Linked DNA regions of Actinokineospora baliensis. The protein of the gene in region 1 interacts with the protein of each later gene in a pairwise test. Links are inferred from orthologs where the notes say so. Each region holds a gene or a part of one and is shown in the gene's direction. Other genes may lie near its edges.

Evidence for each region.
Region 2: the proteins of JOD54_RS17725 (region 1) and JOD54_RS30335 interact in binary tests that used the Escherichia coli proteins (3 or more experiments, as listed by UniProt). The link is inferred for Actinokineospora baliensis from one-to-one orthologs.

What each region holds. Positions count from the first base shown.
Region 1 is NZ_JAFBCK010000001.1:3,788,399-3,794,270, forward strand. Bases 1,425-4,435 are described here. They hold JOD54_RS17725 (chemotaxis protein CheW), read left to right. Parts: upstream 1,425-1,801; coding sequence 1,802-4,069; downstream 4,070-4,435. Other genes in these bases: JOD54_RS17720 (response regulator), read left to right, coding at 1,425-1,718; JOD54_RS17730 (chemotaxis protein CheW), read left to right, coding at 4,066-4,435. Outside these bases: JOD54_RS17715 (sensor histidine kinase), read left to right, coding at 1-1,068; more of JOD54_RS17720, read left to right, coding at 1,095-1,424; more of JOD54_RS17730, read left to right, coding at 4,436-4,497; JOD54_RS17735 (methyl-accepting chemotaxis protein), read left to right, coding at 4,624-5,872. UniProt on the Escherichia coli protein: Involved in the transmission of sensory signals from the chemoreceptors to the flagellar motors. CheA is autophosphorylated; it can transfer its phosphate group to either CheB or CheY.
Region 2 is NZ_JAFBCK010000001.1:6,835,605-6,841,334, reverse strand. Bases 1,791-4,782 are described here. They hold JOD54_RS30335 (methyl-accepting chemotaxis protein), read left to right. Parts: upstream 1,791-2,484; coding sequence 2,485-4,080; downstream 4,081-4,782. Other genes in these bases: JOD54_RS30330 (ferritin-like domain-containing protein), read right to left, coding at 4,620-4,782; JOD54_RS30340 (hypothetical protein), read left to right, coding at 1,791-2,348. Also shown: JOD54_RS30355 (YhgE/Pip domain-containing protein), read left to right, coding at 1-81; JOD54_RS30350 (YjbQ family protein), read right to left, coding at 66-476; JOD54_RS30345 (aminotransferase class V-fold PLP-dependent enzyme), read left to right, coding at 501-1,532; more of JOD54_RS30340, read left to right, coding at 1,581-1,790; more of JOD54_RS30330, read right to left, coding at 4,783-5,120; JOD54_RS30325 (hypothetical protein), read right to left, coding at 5,117-5,551; ribosome maturation factor RimP, read left to right, coding at 5,717-5,730. UniProt on the Escherichia coli protein: Receptor for the attractant L-aspartate and related amino and dicarboxylic acids. Tar also mediates taxis to the attractant maltose via an interaction with the periplasmic maltose binding protein. Tar mediates taxis away from the repellents cobalt and nickel.

The sequences.
Region 1 (5,872 bases):
GTGGACTCCCCAGCGCTGCACCGCCTGCTCACCGCAGGCCCTGACGTCCTCGCGGCCGCCTTGGTCCTGGTGCCCGTCGTGAACGACCCGCGGCCGGTCGTCCTCGCGGTCAGCGCGGCGCTGTTGCTGTCCGTGGTCGCTGGCTTCGTCAAGAGACAGCTGGGATCGCTGGTGGCGGTGGGAGCCTTGTGGGTGACTCTGCTGGCCATCACCCCGGGCGCGGTGTGGTTCGCGTTTCCCTTGTACTTCCTGCTCCTGCGTGACCTGCCGCGCCGACCGGCGATCGCCGCCGTGGGTGCCGTGGCGCTGGTCGCGGTCGCCGGGTTCGGGTGGCACCAACACGTGCTCACCGTCGGGACGGTCCTGGGACCGCTGCTCGGCGCCGCCGTCGCCGCGGCCACGGTGGTCGTCTACCGGGAGAGCGAGCGACGCAGGGAGCTGACCGAGGACCTCGCCGCCGCCGAGCGGGCCGCGGGCGTCCTGGCCGAACGCGAGCGGCTGGCCAGGGAAGTGCACGACACCCTCGCCCAGGGCCTGTCGAGCATCCACCTCCTGCTCAGCGCCGCCCTGCGCGGCGACACCGAACGCCACGTCCACGCCGCCCGCGCCGCCGCGGCCGACGCCCTGGCCGAAGCGCGCCGGTTCGTCCGGGCCCACAACCCACCCGCCCTCGACGGCGGCTCCCTCCCCGAGGCCCTCCGCGCCGCCTGCGCCACCACCACGGCCACCACCGCCCTCACCGCCCACTGCCACATCACCGGCGACGAGGTCCCCCTGCCCACCACCCACCAGGTCGCCCTCCTGCGGATCGCCCAATCCGCTCTCGGGAACGCCGTCGAACACGCGGGCGCCACCGAGGTCCAGCTCACCCTCACCTACCAGGACACCGAGGTCATCCTCGACATCGTCGACAACGGCCACGGCATCACCGGCCCCACCGCCCCCGACCGCGGCCACGGCATCGCCGCCATGCGCGCCAGGGCCCAGGCCCTCGCGGGCGCCCTGGTGGTCGAATCCGACAGCCGCGGCACCGCGGTGGCCGCGACCCTGCCGGTGGTGTCGGGGTGAGCGGGCCGAATGGTTCCCCCGGTGGGGTGATTCGGATCCTGGTGGCCGACGATCACCCGATCGTGCGGTCTGGGCTGCGGGCGGTGTTGGGCGGCGAGCCCGACTTCACCGTCGTCGACGAGGCCGCCACTGCGGCGGAGGCGGTCGCCAAGGCGCCGTTTGTCGATGTTGTGCTGATGGATCTGCGGTTCGGCGACGGGGTGTCCGGTGCCGAGGCCACCGCCGCCATCACCGCTGGTCAAGGGGCTCCGCGCGTGTTGGTGTTGACCACGTACGACACCGATGCCGACATCCTGGCGGCGATCGAGGCGGGGGCGACCGGGTACCTGCTCAAGGACGCCCTCCCCGAGGACCTCGCCGCCGCCGTCAGGGCGGCCGCGGGTGGGCGGGCGGTGCTCGCGCCGAGTGTCGCCGCCCGGTTGGTGGACCGCACGCGTAACCCCGTCGGGTCGTTGTCGGTGCGGGAGGCTGAAGTGCTCGGGCTGGTTGCCGATGGACTGTCCAACCTGTCCATCAGCAGGCGACTGCACCTGAGCCAGGCGACGGTGAAGTCTCACCTGGTGCGGGTCTACGCCAAGCTCGGCGTGGACTCCCGCACCGCGGCCGTGGCCGCCGCCCTCGCGCGGGGGCTGATCCGGCCCCACCGGTGAGATGAACCCCGGCGCAATACCTCAGGGGCGGCCGCCGCTCGCCGATGAAGGCGTCGACACCGGACCTGGAAGCGTGGTGGAGCGTGGAAGACTTCGATGATGTGGTCCAGGAATTCCTGGTCGAGTCCTATGAGAACCTCGACCAGTTGGACCAAGACCTCGTCGCGCTCGAGCGCGACCCAACGGCGCGCGACCGTCTCGCGAGTGTTTTCCGCACCATTCACACCATCAAGGGCACCAGCGGGTTCCTCGCGTTCTCGAAGCTGGAGCAGGTGACCCACGCGGGTGAATCGCTGCTGGCCCGGCTGCGCGACGGCGCGCAGGTCCTCGACCGCCGCGGCGCCGACGTGCTGCTGCGCGTGGTCGACGTGGTCCGGGCGCTGCTGGCCCAGATCGAGCGCGACGGCCAAGAGGGCGACATGGAGCTCGGCGACGTGATCGCCGAGGTCGAGGCGTGCATCGCCGGTGCCCCCGCGCCCGCCAAGCCCGCTCAGGAGCCGGTCGCCGAGGCCGCGCCCGCCGCCGACGCGCCCGCCCCGGTCGCCGAGCAGGCCCCGGTCGCCGAGGCCGCGCCCGCCGAGACCGCCCCGGCCGCCCCCGCGCAGCCGGAGACCCCCGAGGCCGCGACCCCGGCACCCGCCGAGGAGACCGCCAGCCGCCGCGGTGTCGCCGACACCTCCGTGCGCGTCGACGTCGACCTGCTCGACAAGCTGATGCGCCTGGTCGGCGAGCTCGTGCTGACCCGCAACCAGATGGTGCGGGCCACCGAGCACAACGGCGACCACACGCTGAGCCGGGCCGCCCAGCGGCTCAACCTGATCACCAGCGAGCTGCAGGAAGGGGTCATGAAGACCCGCATGCAGCCCATCAGCCACCTGTGGTCCAAGCTCCCCCGGGTCGTGCGCGACCTGAGCAACTCGATCGGCCGCCAGGTCCGCCTCGAGCTCGAGGGCGCCGAGACCGAACTCGACCGCAGCCTGCTCGAGGCGGTCAAGGACCCGCTGACGCACCTGGTGCGCAACGCCGTCGACCACGGCCTGGAGTCCCCCGAGGACCGGGTCAAGGCGGGCAAGAGCCCCGAGGGCACGCTGACCCTGCGCGCTTACCACGAGCACGGCCACGTCGTGGTCGAGGTCGCCGACGACGGCAAGGGCGTCGACCCGAAGCTCATCGGCGCCACCGCGGTCAAGCGCGGTCTGCTCACCGCCGAGCAGGTCGCGGCCATGGACGCCGACGAGGTGCTGCGCCTGGTGTTCCGGGCCGGTTTCTCCACCGCGGCCAAGGTCAGCAACGTCTCCGGCCGCGGCGTCGGCATGGACGTCGTGCGCACCAACCTGGAGGCCATCGGCGGCGCGGTCGACCTGCGCTCGGTGGTCGGCAAGGGCACCACCTGGCGCCTGACCATCCCGCTCACCCTGGCCATCGTGCAGGCGCTGATCGTGGAGAGCGCCAACGAGCGCTACGTGCTGCCGCAGATGTCGGTCCGCGAGCTCGTCTCCGTGGAGGGCCAGACCTCCGCGCGCATCGAGTACGTCTCCGGCGCCCCGGTCTGCCGCCTGCGCGGTCGGCTGCTGCCGCTGGTCCGGCTCAACGAGGCGCTCGGTGGCGCCCCGGAGCGCCCGGAGGAGAACGGCGAGGCGATCTACATCGCGGTCCTCAACGGCGAGGGGCACGAGTTCGGCCTGGTGGTCGACCGGGTGCTCACCACCGAGGAGGTCGTGGTCAAGCCGCTGGCCAGCCACCTCAAGGACGTCGGCTGCTACGCCGGTGCCACCATCCTCGGCGACGGCCGGGTCTCGCTGATCCTCGACGTGCTGGCCCTGGCCCGCAACGCCCACCTGGGCAACGCCGAGCGCGCCGCCGCGGCCGCCGCCGCGCTGGCCGCCGAGGCGGTCAAGGTCGAGTCCCGCGACCGCCTGCTGGTCACCCGGGTCAGCGACCGCCGCGTCGCCATCCCGCTGAGCATGGTCACCCGCCTCGAGGAGTTCCCGGTGCAGGCCGTGGAGCGCGTCGGCAGCCGGGAGGTCGTGCAGTACCGCGGCCAGATCCTGCCGGTGCTGCGGTTGTCCGGGCTGCTCGGCTCGTGGTCGGAGGACGTCTCCGACACCGTGCCCGCGGTCGTGTACTCCTCCGGCGGCCACTCGGTGGCCCTCGCGGTGGACGGCATCCTCGACATCGTCGACGACACCGCCCCGCACGGCCCCTCCGACGGCGACGGCCTGTCCGGTTCCACGGTCATCGACGACAAGGTCACCGAGCTGCTGGACATGCGGCGGGCGATCATGGCGGCCGACCCGGATTTCGAACTGCCCGAGTACGAGACCCGTGACTCTTTCGTGGAGGCGTCGTGAGCACCGTCCGGTACGCCACCTTCGAGGTGGCCGACCAGCTGTTCGGCCTGGAGGTCGGCGAGGTGCAGGAGGTGCTCGCGTTCTCCGAGTACACGCCGGTCCCGCTCGCCCCCGGCCACGTCGGCGGCCTGTTCAACCTGCGCGGCCAGGTCATCGCGGCGCTGGACCTGCGGGTCCGCCTCGGTGAGCGGGCGCAGGAGCGCACCGGCCCGGCGATGAACGTCATCGTCCGCACCGACGAGGAGTCGGTCAGCCTGCTCGTCGACCGCATCGGCGACGTGGTGGAGCTGGAGGACACCGCGGCCGAGCCGATCCCGGACACCCTGTCCGGCCCGGCCCGCGAGCTGATCACCGCGGCCTTCCCGCTGGCCGACCGGCTGATGCTGGCCCTCGACGCCCGTGCGGCCGTGCGCGGCAGCGAGGCCTGACCCGACACCACCTGGAGGCTCCGGGGCCACTGGCCCCGGAGCCTCCGGCACAGGCGGCCAGCCGCCCGCACCTCCCCGACTCCCAGCTCAGCCGCCGTTGACGGCGCCACGGAAGGGCTCACGCAGATGGCCGACTCGACCCCAGGGGCCGACACCGCCGACCCCGGCACCCGCAAGCGCGGCTTCGTCGGGTTCCTCGCCGACCGCTCGCTGGCCACCAAGATCTTCGCCGCCATCGCGCTGCCCGCCGTCGTGGCCATCGGCGTGGGCGTGCAGGGCATCGTCGCCACCGACAGCGGTGCGCACACCTCGGCCAGGCTGGGCAAGAACGCCGCCGCGGTCGGGGCCATCAGCAACTTCAACGGCGCCGCCATCGCCGCGATCCAGCACCTGCTGAGCTCGTTCATCAGCACCGACAACGCGAGGGTGAAGAAGGAGGTCGAGGACACCACGGCCGCCATCGGTGTCCTCAACGGCGCGCTGACGAAGTTCCAGCAGGGCATCGAGGCCGACCCCGAGTTCAGCGCCGTGCCGCTGGCCACCGTCAAGCGGGCGATCAACAACCTCAACCGGGTTTCCTCCGTCGTGCAGGAGGACGTCTTCCCCGCGGCCCTCGCGGGCCAGTCGCAGGTCGCCCTCGCCCGTTACAACAACAAGGCCGGGCCCGCGCTCGACGACCTGAGCGTCGACCTGGTGGAGATGCAGAAGGTCGAGCTCGCCGCGGTCAGCGCCGAGGTGGCCGACGCGGACTCCGAGAGCCAGCAGGCGCTGTGGACCACGCTCATCCTGCTCGGTGCCGGTCTGCTGCTCGCGCTGCTGGTCGGCTGGTTGATCATCCGCGGCATCACCCGCTCGGTGCGCGGGGTCTCCAGCGTCCTGGAGTCCGTGGCGCACGGCGACCTCACCCGCAAGGTCGAGGTCCGCACCAACGACGAGGTCGGTGTCATGGCCGCCGCGCTCAACACCGCGACCGCGAGCATGCACGACACCGTCACCGCCATCTCCGACGGCATCCAGTCGCTCGACGGCGCCACCAAGGACATGGCCACCATCGCCAGCAAGGTCAGCGACAGCACCGACGAGACCTCCGCCCAGGCGGGCGTCGTCTCGGCCGCTGCGGACCAGGTCGCGCGCAACGTGCAGACGGTGGCGACCGGTGCGGACGAGATGTCGGCGTCGATCAAGGAGATCGCGCAGTCGGCGAACGAGGCCGCTGGTGTGGCCGGTCAGGCCGTGTCGGTCGCCGCGGCGACCAACGGGACGGTCGCCAAGCTGGGTGAGTCGTCGATGGAGATCGGCAACGTGGTCAAGGTGATCACGAGTATCGCTGAGCAGACGAACCTGCTGGCGTTGAACGCGACCATCGAGGCCGCGC
Region 2 (5,730 bases), 3.0 Mb from region 1 along the record:
GTGCTCGGCGGCATCGCCGTGGCCGGACTCGTCGCGGTCGTCCTGCCGAACGCGCGCAAGGCCGCTCAGCCCGCCAAGTAGCTCAGCCTGACCTTGCGCACCGGGTTGTCCACATTGGTGTCCACCAGGCAGATCGACTGCCACGTGCCCAGCATCATCCGTCCACTGAGGACGGGGATGCTGGCGTACGGCGGTACCAGCGCGGGCAGCACGTGGTCGCGGCCGTGACCGGGCGAGCCGTGCCGGTGCCGCCAGGCGAAGTCCTTCGGCAGCAGCGCCCGCAACGCGGCGAGCAGGTCGTCGTCGCTGCCCGCGCCCGTCTCCAGCACCGCGACCCCGGCGGTGGCGTGCGGGACCCAGACGTGCAGCAAGCCGTCCACCGCGCCCGCCTCGGCCAAGAACTCCGCGCACCGGCCGGTCAGGTCGTGGACGACCTCGGTGTCGCCGGTCGTGATCTCGAACTCCTCGCTGTGCACCCCACCCACCGTACTGTTTTGGACGTGCGCACCGCCTTTGGAGAGCTGTTCGACGTCCCGACCGGGTACCTCAACTCCGCGAGCATCGGCGTGCCGCCCGCCCGCGTGGTCGCCGCCGTCGGGGCCGCTGTCGAGCGGTGGGGACGCGGCGAGGACCCTCCGCCCGTGTTCGACCCGCACGTCGCGACCGCGCGCGCGGCGTGGGCGGGCCTGGTCGGGGCAGACCCGGCCGAAGTCGCCATCGGCGCGAGCGTCTCGCAGCTCGTCGCCATGGTCGCCGCCGCTGTGCCGGACGGCACCCGGGTGCTCACCGCCCGGGGCGAGTTCACCAGTGTGACCTTCCCGTTCGCCGCCCAAGGCCACCGCGGCGTCACCGTCACCGAGGTGGATCCCACCGACCTGGTCGACCACGCCCCCGGCCACGACCTGGTCGCCGTCAGCGCCGTGCAGTCCGCGGACGGGGTGATCGCCGACCTGCCGGGCCTGCGCGCCGCCGGAACGCGCGTCCTGCTCGACGTCACCCAGGCCCTCGGCTGGCTCCCCATGGACCTGACCTGGGTCGACTGGGTCGTCGGCGCCGGATACAAGTGGCTCGTATCCCCGCGCGGCGCCTCTTGGCTCGCGGTCCGCCCCCAGGCCCGCGAGTGGACCCGGCCCGTCGCCGCAGGCTGGTACGCCGGAGAAGACCCGTGGGACTCGATCTATGGCCTGCCGCTGCGCCTAGCGGACAGTTCGCGCGCCTACGACATCGGCCCGGCCTGGTTCTCCCAAGTCGGCGCCGCCGCAGCGCTGCCGTGGCTCGCTAGCCTCGACCAGGTCGCAGTGCGTGACCACGTCGTTGGGCTCGCCGACAGCCTCTTAGCCCAGCTGGACCTGCCACCGCAGGGCTCCGCGATCGTCGCCCTCGACCTGCCCGGTGCCGCCGAACAACTCGCGGAAGCGGGTGTTCGCTGTGCCAACCGGGCAGGCCGCACCCGGCTCGCCTTCCACCTCTACAACACCGCCGAAGACGTCGACGTGGCGGTCGCCGCAATCCGACGTGGACGACTCGGATGAAACGGGTCGAATGACACCGGCGGGCCACACCAACTACTGTCAGCGTTCGTGTCGGATCCCCAGCGCCCCGGACCGCCTTGGCCCCCCGAGCAGTACAACCGCTCCGGGGAGACCGAGTGGATCCCGCGCGTGCAAGCGGGCCGACGCCCCGACGAACCGTTCCGCTTCCAGGAGCAGGCACCCGCCCCGACCGGCAACCCGGCGCTGACCTGGGCGTTGCGCATCGCGGGCCTGGTCGCCATCGCCGTGATCTCCGGATTCGTGTTCTGGTACGTGCAGGGCGAGAGCACCCAGCAGACCACCCCGAGCACCGAGCAGACCCGACCGAAGGCCCCGGGCGTCTACACCTTCGTCGCCCACCCGGATGTCCCCCGACCGAGGGTCGACAGCGACTGCCAGCAGCACGCCTACGGCAAGACCAAGCAGCTGCTCTCGCAGCCGGGCCAGTGCACCAAGGTCACCCAGGCCATGTACACCGCCGACGTCGGCGGCAAGCAGGCGCTGGTCTCGGTGTCGGTCGTGCACATGGCCGACAAGGAGAAGGCCGCGGGCCTCATCGCGCTCACCAACGAGGACGAGACCGGCAACGTCAACGACCTGGTCCGCGAGGGCGTCGTCAAAGCCGCCCCGCTCAAGTCGGTCAGCAACGGCTACGACTCCCAGCTCAACGGCACCGTCGTGGTCATCGTCGAGGCCGACTACGCCCCCTCGGGCGGCAAAGCGGTCGGCACGAAGGCGGACAAGCCCCAGCTCGACAAGGTCTGCGCCGACGCGCTGCGGCTCGGTGCCGAGATCGACCCCGACACCGGCGGCTGAACCCGTCGGCGTGAAGTGACGCGAAACTCCTACTCCCGGGCCCGCGCCGCCCGATACCACGCCTGAGGAGTGCCACCGGTGCTCGGTGGCGCCGTCGGCGCGGGCTCGTCCGCGCACCGGACAGGGAGAGGCTCGCATGGCTGATTCAGGGACTCGCAACCCGCTGCGGCGCAGTGTCGGCACCCGGGTGTTCAGCGCTTTCCTCGTGCTCGCCGTCGTCGTCATCGCGCTCGGCGTGTTCAGCCTCACCCAGCAGGCGAACGTCAGCGACCGGGCCGCCTCGATCTCCGAGGACACCGTCACCCCGCTGGTGGACGTCAAGTCCGTGCAGACCAACAACCTCTCCGCGCTGACCACCGACGTGGTCATGGAGACCGTCAAGGACCCCGGCGCCCTGGAGAGCCTGGCCAAGGGCCGCGACCAGCAGCTCGCCGACACCGACGCCGCCTTCGCCAAGCTGGCCGGCAGCATCCCGGCCGAGCTGCAGCCGATGCTCACCCAGCTCAAGAGCGACAACGAGACCTTCTGGACCTCGCACAAGAACCGCCGCGCCGCCACCGCCGCCGGTGACACCGCCAACGAGGTCAAGTACAACCAGGAAGCCCAGCAGAACCTGCCCAAGGTCACCGCCGACTTCGCGAACCTGACCGACGCGCTGGTCCGCTACGCCGAGACCCAGCGCCAGGAGATCGCGGACATGACCGCCACCTCCCGCTGGCTGACCATCGGCGTCATCGCTGCCGCCGTGCTGCTGGCCCTCACCCTCGGCTGGCTGCTGACCCGCAGCATCCGCAGGCCGGTCCGCGGCCTGCAGGACTACGCCAACCGGGTCGCCGCGGGCGACCTCACCCAGAAGCTGTCCGTGAGCTCGCAGGACGAGATCGGCGAGATGGGCCGGGCGCTGCACCACGCGGTCAACGAGATCCGCACCGTCGTCTCCGACGTCGCCGAGTCCGCCTCCGGCCTGGCCGGGTCCGCCGACCGGCTCGCCGCCACCAACGGCAGGCTCACCGACGCCGCGGGCTCCACCTCGCACCGCGCCGGTGAGGTGTCCAACGCCGCGGGCCGCGTGTCCGACAGCGTCGGCACCGTCTCCGCCGCCGCCGACGAACTCGGCGCCTCCATCCGCGAGATCGCCGCGAACACCTCCGAGGCGGCCAAGGTCGGCGCCGAGGCCACCGCCACCGCCCAGCACACCAACGACATCATCACCCGCCTCGGCTCCTCCTCGGCCGAGATCGGCGACGTCCTCAAGACCATCCGCTCCATCGCCGAGCAGACCAACCTGCTGGCGCTCAACGCCACCATCGAGGCCGCCCGCGCCGGTGACGCGGGCAAGGGCTTCGCCGTCGTCGCCGGTGAGGTCAAGGACCTGGCCCAGGAGACCGCCAGCGCCACCGAGGACATCGGCCGCCGGGTCGCCGCGATCCAGGCCGACACCGAGGCCGCCGTGGCCGCGATCGGGCAGATCGTGCAGGTCATCGACCGGGTCAACCAGTTCCAGTCGGCCATCGCGGTGGCCGTCGAGGAGCAGTCGGCCACCTCCGACGAGGTCAGCCGCAGCGTCTCGGAAGCCGCCAACGGCACCAACGCCATCGCCTCCGCCATCACCGAGGTCGCGGGCGCCGCCGACGAAACCTCCCGCGGCGTCACCGAAGCCGAACAAGCCACCTCGGAGCTCACCCGCCTCAGCGGCAGGCTCCAGGAAATGGTCACCCGCTTCACGTACTGACCGCTCCAGTACCGAACGCGGGTCCGGTGACCGGGCAGGGCTCCACCCCAAGGGAGCCCTGCCCGGTTTCGCCTTGTCCGGGGACGTCCGTGGGGCCAATGGCTGGCCTGAGAACACTGGGGGCGTGCTCGACGGCCGACCGGGAGGGTGCGGCTCGAAGGTGTCGGGTTGGCCGCGACATCGGCCGTGCGGTTCAGCACCTCTCGATCGGGGCCTGGGGCTGGCGTGGAGCACGGGGCGTGCTCGACGACCGCCCGGTACGCCGCTGCGGAGTGCGCGGCCCGAAGTGCCGAGCCAGCTGCGGGCGAGCCTCAGCGACACAGGGTGCGGATGGGGTGATTCCCGCCGCCGGGCGGCGGGAATCCGACATCGGCGATGCGGTTCAGCCGGGGCCTAGGGCTGGCCAGCACGCCGCTGCGGAGGGTGCGGCTCGAAGGTGCCGGGCTGGCCCCGGCGGCACAGCGGGCTGGTGGGTTGATCCCCGCCGTGGCGGCGTGGATCCGACATCGGCGGTGCGGTTCAGCACCCGTCGTCCGGGTCTAGGGCTGGCCTGGGAGTACGGGAGTCAGGGGGGTGATTCCCGCCGTCTTGCGCCATCGGGTGGCGCGGACCGCTGACTCGGTCAGGGCGAGGGCGGCGTTGGCCCGGACATCGGCGGCGACCTCGGCGTCGGTGCGTTCCAGGACGGCGCGCCAGGCGACTGTGCAGTCCTGTTCCGCGTCGATCACCAGGGTCAGGGCTGAGGCTTGGTCGGTCACCGGTTTGGGGGGTAGGTACGCGGGTTCGGCCGGGGCCGGGGTGGCACCGGAGGCGCCCAGGAGTCGCTCGGTGGTGTCGCGGCGGGTTCGGTGGGCTTGGGCGCCGTCCCCGATCGGCTTGTCGAACGAGGCCGGGAGGAAGGCGCTGACCAGGCCGTACACCCACACGGCGGCGTGTTCGGCGCCCAGGGCGGCCTGGACCGCGGCCAGCGAGTCCTGTGCCAGCGGTGCCCGGGTGGGCGGCACCGACGTCGACACCGGCTGGGTTGTCGGTTGGGTCATGCCAGCACCTCCACCAGGCACGCGCACCCCGCCGCGACCGAGCCGACCAGCCCGGCCCGGTACCTGGGCAGCGTGGCCACCAGGGCCGTCGCTTCCTGCTGGGCTTTGGTCAACGACTCGACCAGGGCCTTCGGGTCTGCCGGGGGAGTGGGGGCCTGAGTCGTGGTCGGTGCGCCGGACGAGGAGGGCTTGGGCGGGCGTTCGCGGTCCATCTCGGCCCGCAGCACCCGCGCGTGCTCGGCCCTGGCGTCCGCCACCGCCGTCGCACCCAGTGCCCGGGCGGTGGTCGCGTCCGCCAATGCCCGTGCCTCCAATTCGGCCAGCGGGTCCGGTGGTGGCGGTGCGGCCTGCGTCGGCGTGCAGGCCGCCAGCCCGACCGCGGACGCCGCCAGCAGCAGTGCGCGGCGGCTGAGGGATCCGGTGGTGCTCACGGTCGGTCATCCTGCCAGGCCCGGGTTCGGGCGGTCGGGGAGTCGGGATGATCGCCTGCGGCGGCTGTCCCATGGCGGGCGAGATACGCTAGGTGACCACGGTGGGCGGGTGTACCGCCGACCGGCAGACAATCGCACCATCGACCAGAACAGGGAGCGGCCACGGTGGCCAACCAGGG